Linked DNA regions of Luteolibacter sp. Y139. The protein of the gene in region 1 interacts with the protein of each later gene in a pairwise test. Links are inferred from orthologs where the notes say so. Each region holds a gene or a part of one and is shown in the gene's direction. Other genes may lie near its edges.

Region 1 (3,280 bases):
GGCATTCGCGCGCGCCATCGGTGAATACGGTTCGGTCATTTTCATCTCGGGCAACTTGCCGATGAAGACGGAGATCCTGCCGCTGCTCATCGTGAAACAGCTGGAGCAATTCAAGTATGAGGCTGCCGCGGTCATCGCGTCCGGCATGCTGATTGTTTCCTTCGGGCTGCTCTTCCTCATCAATCTTCTTCAACGTCGCCTGAACTGGCAGACCCGCTGAACCGATGGCCTATCGTTCCGTCACCACTGAATCTGCCCCGGTCCGCTGGCTGCTCATCGGCGTCGCCTTCGTCATCCTCTCGCTGTTCCTGCTGCTGCCGCTGGCCGCGGTGTTCATCGAGGCCTTCCGCCGTGGCGCGGATGTGCTTGTGAAAGCGCTCACCGACGATGCCGCGCTGTCCGCCATCAAGCTCACGCTGATTGCGGCCTTCATCGCCGTGCCGCTCAATACGGTTTTCGGTGTATCCGCTGCATGGCTGATTACCAAATTCCGCTTCAAGGGCCGCTCGTTCCTGCTCGCGCTGATCGATTTGCCGTTCGCGGTGTCGCCGGTCATCGCGGGTCTTGTGTTCGTGCTGATGTTCGGCGCGCGCGGTTGGTTCGGGCCGTTCCTCCAGGAGAACGACATCCAGATCATCTTCGCCCTGCCGGGCATCGTGCTCGCCACGGTGTTCGTCACCTTTCCCTTCGTCGCCCGCGAGTTGATCCCGCTGATGGAAAGCCAGGGCAGCGATCAGGAAGAAGCCGCGGTTACGCTTGGTGCGACCGGTTGGCAGATCTTCCGTCGCGTGACCGTGCCCAATATCAAGTGGGGTCTGCTCTATGGTGTGCTGCTTTGCAACGCACGCGCCATGGGTGAATTCGGCGCGGTCTCGGTTGTCTCCGGCCACATCCGCGGCAAGACCAACACGCTGCCGCTGCACGTGGAGGTGCTCTACAATGAGTATCACTTCAGCGCCGCCTTCGCCTGTGCCGCGTTGCTGGCGTTGCTCGCCCTCCTCACGCTGGGCCTGAAAACCGCCGTCGAACATTTCACCGGTCACTCCGCCAAAGGCAGGCACTGACCCTTTTTTCGCTCTTCCAGCTTTCCGCCTCTTCCCATGTCCGTCTCGATCCAGTCCATCCACAAGACTTTCGGTAGCTACACGGCGCTCGATGATGTCTCGCTCGAAATTCCTGACGGCTCGTTGACGGCCCTGTTAGGCCCTTCGGGTTCGGGCAAGACGACCTTGCTGCGCATCGTTGCGGGACTTGAATACGCCGACGCTGGCAGCGGTCGCGTGCTCTTCCACGGCGAGGACGTGACGGACGTGCCAGCGGGCAAGCGCGGCGTCGGTTTTGTCTTCCAGCACTACGCGCTCTTCAAGCACATGACCGTGGCGGACAATATCGCTTTCGGCCTCACCGTGCTGCCCGGATCGAAGCGTCCCGCGAAGAGCGAGATCGATTCGCGGGTGAAGGAACTGCTTCACCTCGTGAAGCTCGATGGTCTCGACAAGCGTCGCCCGCACGAGCTCTCCGGTGGTCAACGCCAACGCGTCGCGCTTGCCCGTGCATTGGCCATCCGGCCGAAGGTGCTATTGCTTGATGAGCCCTTCGGCGCGCTTGATGCCCAGGTGCGCAAGGATCTGCGCCGCTGGCTGCGCCAGTTCCACGATGAAATCGGACTGACGACGCTGTTTGTCACCCACGACCAGGAAGAAGCGCTGGAACTCGCCGACCAGGTCGTGGTCATGCGGAACGCCCGTATCGAACAGACCGGCGTGCCGCAGGGGATCTACGATGAACCTCGTACCTCTTTCGTCTATGAGTTTCTAGGCGAGGTGAACAAGCTCGATGACGGTCGCTATGTCCGCCCGCACGAGATCGAGCTGAAGTTCGCCGCCGAAGAGGGCGTGAGCGTGGCCGGCCGGGTCAGCCATCTTTTCGTCGCCGGTCCCTTCGCCCGGCTGAGTGTGGTGCCCGAGAGCGGCAGTCGCCGTGAGATCGAAGTCTGGGCGACCCGCGAGCAGGTCGATGAGATGGCCTTGGAGAACGGCGACATCGTCGGCCTGCGTTTCCCGGAGCCGAAGCCTTCGGCCAAGGCTCAGAAGGCAGATCCGACCACTCATTCGCCGTGAAGCTGCTCCCCGGCGAGCTAGGGGAAGTGAAACGGAAACAGGTATGAGCGCTGCTCATTTTACCGCGCCTTGATGGCAAGCGGATGGGCTTTGTTTTTTTAAAAAATGGCAGTCTTCTTTTTTCTTGTACGGAGACGGATTCGCCGCACCTCACTTAGAGTATGCTCCTGTCCTTCAAAGCCTTGACGCGACGGGCAAGATCGTTCACGCCTCGTGCATGGCTAAGAAGCAAGCTCCCATCAAAGACAAGTACTCGAAGACGCAAATCCTCGATCAGATCGCTGCTGAAACCGGTCTCACCCGCAAGCAAGTGGGTTCGGTGATCGACGGTCTCGGTGCCATCATCGGTGGCCACCTCGACAAGCGCGGCGTGGGTGAGTTCGTCCTTCCCGGCCTGCTGAAGATCTCGACGGTCAAGAAGCCTGCCGTGAAGGCTCGCAAGGGCATCAATCCTTTCACCAAGGAAGAAGTCATGTTCAAGGCCAAGCCTGCTTCCACCGCCGTCAAGGTGCGCCCGCTCAAGGCGCTCAAGGACATGGTGCTCTGAGAAGCCTGAAGGCGATGGGCCACGATCGTGGCCCGTGGCATGCATCTCTTTGAGATCAATTCATGGACGGGCTTCGTTGAAGCCCGTCCAATTTGTTGTACGGCCGGGAGGTCGGCCCCAACAGGAGTTGCTGGAAAGCGATGCTCCTGCTCGTTCGCCAGTGGATGCGAGAGGGCAGTTGATGCGGGAAAGGGAGAACCGCACGGAAAAGCGCATCGTGCTGGCATCCGCGACCTCGTCCGACTTGGGCAAGAGATACGCATGATCCTCTCAGAGAGAGGATGGTGGGTAGGGCTGGATTCGAACCAGCGTAGGCGTAAGCCAGCAGATTTACAGTCTGCCCCCTTTAGCCACTCGGGCACCTACCCATTTGTATCGGCGGGGGGCGAAGAACTATGGGGCTGCCCGGCCTTTGGCAAGGGAAAATCCGCAATGTTCTTCGGGGCACCGAAGTTCTTCACCAGAGCGTGCGTCCGCCGTTCACGACGAGCGTCTGACCGGTGAGGAAAGAGGCTTCCTCGGAGGCGAAAAAGGTGACCGCGTGGGCGATGTCCGAGGGCTTTCCCCAGCGTTCCATCGGGACGGTGGCGAGGTAGCCGGCCTTGTCGCTTTC
Region 2 (3,110 bases), 210 kb from region 1 along the record:
TCGGGCTCGGCGGCTATCCGAGCGATTTGACCACCAAGCAGGCCTGTGCGGCCGTCGGTCAGGCGCGGCTGATGCATACCTACGGGTCGCTGTTCCAGAATTTCAATCTGGCGGTCGCCCAAGTCCTGCTCACGGCTGCGGACCTCCAGACGCCGGAGCGCCGGCAATATGTCTCGGACACGCTGCACCGCTTGCTCGCGGAGCCGAACATCGTGCCGATCATCAACGAAAACGACTCGGTGGCCGTGGAAGAACTCCGGGTGGGTGACAATGACATGCTTTCCTCGCAGGTCGCCGCGCTGCTCGGCGCGAAGACGCTGGTGCTGCTCACTTCGGTGGACGGACTGCTTTCGCCGGAGACGAATGAACTCGTCGAGGATGTGCCGGACGTGAATGCGGTGCTCGGTTTCGCAAAGGACGAGCGGGGCCGCTTTTCGATCGGTGGAATGGCCTCGAAACTGCAGGCGGTGAAGAATTCCGTCGATGCCGGGATCACCGTTCACATCGCCCACGGCCGCAAGCCGGAGCGGCTCGCTGCCATCCTCGCCGGGGAAAAGGGCGTTTCGACCCGTTTCGCAGCGAACGCCCAGTAATAAGCCTTTAGTGCCAACGACGGCACGATTCCCGCCTTTCAAATTTTGCATTCCGGGCCCACCTGCCTTTAGTCCGACCCCATGACCGACGCCGAAGTCTTCTCCGCCGTGGAAACGCTGGCCCGCAACGCGCGCGCGGCCTCGTACAAGCTTTCCCAACTCACGACGGAGCAGAAGAACGAGATTCTCAAGGCGATGGCCGCCGAATTGCGCGCGCGCACGGCCGAGATTGTCGCCGCCAACGCCCTCGATCTTGCCGCGGGCGAAGCGAAGGGGCTCGCGAAGCCGATGCTGGAGCGCCTGAAGCTGGACGCCGCGAAGGTGGAAGCGATCGCGCATGGCATCGACCAGGTCATCGCCTTGCCCGATCCCGTCGGTCAGGTGATGGAGAAATACACCCGTCCGAATGGCATGCACCTCCAGCAGGTGCGCGTGCCGATCGGCACCATCGGGATCATTTATGAGAGCCGCCCGAACGTGACGAGCGATGCGGCGGTGCTGTGCTTCAAGACCGGTAACGCCACCATCCTGCGCGGTGGTTCCGAGGCGATCCATAGCAACCGCGCCATCGCCGATGCCTTGCAAGCCGGTGGCGAGAATGCGGGCCTGCCCGCGCATGCGATCCAGCTCATTCCTTTCACCGACCGCTCCAGCGTCAGTGCGTTGTGCCAGATGGACAAGTGGCTGGATCTGATCATCCCGCGGGGTGGCAAAGGGTTGATCGAGACCGTGGTCTCGCAGGCGCGGATGCCGGTCATCAAGCACTATGACGGCATCTGCCACCTCTTCGTGGACAAGGCTGCCGACCTCGACATGGCGGTGAAGCTCACCGTCAACTCTAAGGTCCAGAAGACTGGCGTGTGCAACGCGCTGGAGACTTTGCTGGTTCATTCTGCCGTTGCGCAGAGCCACTTGCCCACGATTGCGGAGGAGCTGGTGGAAAAGGGCGTCGAACTCCGCGGCTGCGAGCGCACCCGCCAGATCATCGATGCCGTGCCCGCGACGGAAGAAGACTGGGGTACCGAGTATCTCGATCTGATCCTGTCCGTGAAGATTGTCGATTCACTGGAAGAGGCGATCGAGCACATCAATACCCATGGCTCGCATCATACCGAGACCATCGTGACGGGCGATGATGCGGCGGCGACCGCCTTCCTGTCCGGCTGCGACTCGGCCTGTGTCTTCCACAATGTCTCGACCCGACTCGCGGATGGTGAGGAGTTCGGCTTCGGTGCGGAGATTGGGATTTCCACCGACAAGCTCCACGCGCGCGGGCCGATGGGTCTGCGCGAGCTGACGAGCTATCAGTACCGGGTGCGGGGTAACGGGCAGCGGAAGCTGTAAGGGCTTGGTTGCTGGCAGGCGAGAGTGGTGGCTACGCTTCGCGGCAGTCAAAAGATGATTAATCCCTATCAGCCGCCGGAATCCGAGCCAAGCGAAGGCAATGGTACCGGACCTCCAGACGGCGAGCGTTCGAAAGCCGGCAACTCTGCCCCGGCCGTTGGTTGCGGAGTAGGGGGGTGCCTTATCCCTCTATTGTTGTTCATCGCCGCTGCAATCTCTGGGGATACGGGCGGTCCGTTAATTTGGCCGTTTGCCTCCGTGTTGTTTGGAGGGATTGGGATGGTCATTGGAATCGCCTACCGTTTCGCAAAAAGGGATGTTGAATCGCGCCGACATCGTCGTCGTTAGCAAACGGGTCATTTTCCCAAGATAGCCTGCGAATCATCCCTTGGGGAAATTGTCCCGCAATCGAGCTGGGGCGTTCTTGCACAGTGGCATCGGCCCGCTAGCGTCGCGCCGTGTCCGCGCCCACGTCTTCCCGCACCTCCTTCGCGGTCATACATGGCTTGTGGACGGTGTTCTTTTTCTTGGGGATGTCGCCGGGCTACTACACGCCGGCGCTGTCGAATATCCTTAAGTCGCGGGGGCTGGGCAGCGAGTGGGTGGCGTATGCGTTCATGGCGGCGCCGCTGGCCGCGCTGATCTCGCCGCTGATCGTGGGGTCGGTGGCGGACAACCGCTATCCGGCGCAGAAGGTCTTTGCGGTGATCGGCATGGTCAGCGGGGTGTTGCTTGCTGCGGCTTTCGCGGCGCTGGAGAGGTTCAATTCACCTTGCCTTTTCCTCGGCCTGTTCGCGTCCGCATCGATCGTGGCGGCGCCGATGTGGAGTATGCTGGCAAGCATCTCGATGGTGCACTTGCGCTCCGGTGAACGGGAATTCCCGGTGGTGCGGCTGGGCGGCACGCTGGGGTGGATGGCGGCGGGGGTGCTGACCAGTTTCGTGTTCCACTTCGAGGGTTCGCCGGGGGCCGGATATGCAGCGGCGGTGACGCGTTTCGCCGGGGCCGCGATCGCGTTTTCGCTGCCGAACACGCCGCCGATGGGGAACTCGCGCTCGCTCCGAACGCTGCTGGGGCTGGATGCCTTCAGCCTGCTAAAGGAGCGCGATCACCTAGTTTTCTTCTCCGTCACCACGCTGCTCAGCATCCCGCTGGCGGTGTTTTTCATGCACA

Evidence for each region.
Region 2: the proteins of WKV53_RS03675 (region 1) and WKV53_RS04505 interact in binary tests that used the Escherichia coli proteins (3 or more experiments, as listed by UniProt). The link is inferred for Luteolibacter sp. Y139 from one-to-one orthologs.

What each region holds. Positions count from the first base shown.
Region 1 is NZ_JBBUKT010000001.1:868,710-871,989, reverse strand. The notes cover bases 146-3,110. They hold WKV53_RS03675 (sulfate/molybdate ABC transporter ATP-binding protein), read left to right. Parts: upstream 146-1,100; coding sequence 1,101-2,120; downstream 2,121-3,110. Other genes in these bases: WKV53_RS03670 (HU family DNA-binding protein), read left to right, coding at 2,338-2,667; cysW (sulfate ABC transporter permease subunit CysW), read left to right, coding at 225-1,064; cysT (sulfate ABC transporter permease subunit CysT), read left to right, coding at 146-220. Outside these bases: more of cysT, read left to right, coding at 1-145; WKV53_RS03660 (SDR family NAD(P)-dependent oxidoreductase), read right to left, coding at 3,125-3,280. UniProt on the Escherichia coli protein: Part of the ABC transporter complex CysAWTP involved in sulfate/thiosulfate import. Responsible for energy coupling to the transport system.
Region 2 is NZ_JBBUKT010000001.1:1,078,710-1,081,819, reverse strand. The notes cover bases 11-2,805. They hold WKV53_RS04505 (glutamate-5-semialdehyde dehydrogenase), read left to right. Parts: upstream 11-674; coding sequence 675-1,937; downstream 1,938-2,805. Other genes in these bases: WKV53_RS04500 (MFS transporter), read left to right, coding at 2,396-2,805; proB (glutamate 5-kinase), read left to right, coding at 11-593. Also shown: more of proB, read left to right, coding at 1-10; more of WKV53_RS04500, read left to right, coding at 2,806-3,110. UniProt on the Escherichia coli protein: Catalyzes the NADPH-dependent reduction of L-glutamate 5-phosphate into L-glutamate 5-semialdehyde and phosphate. The product spontaneously undergoes cyclization to form 1-pyrroline-5-carboxylate.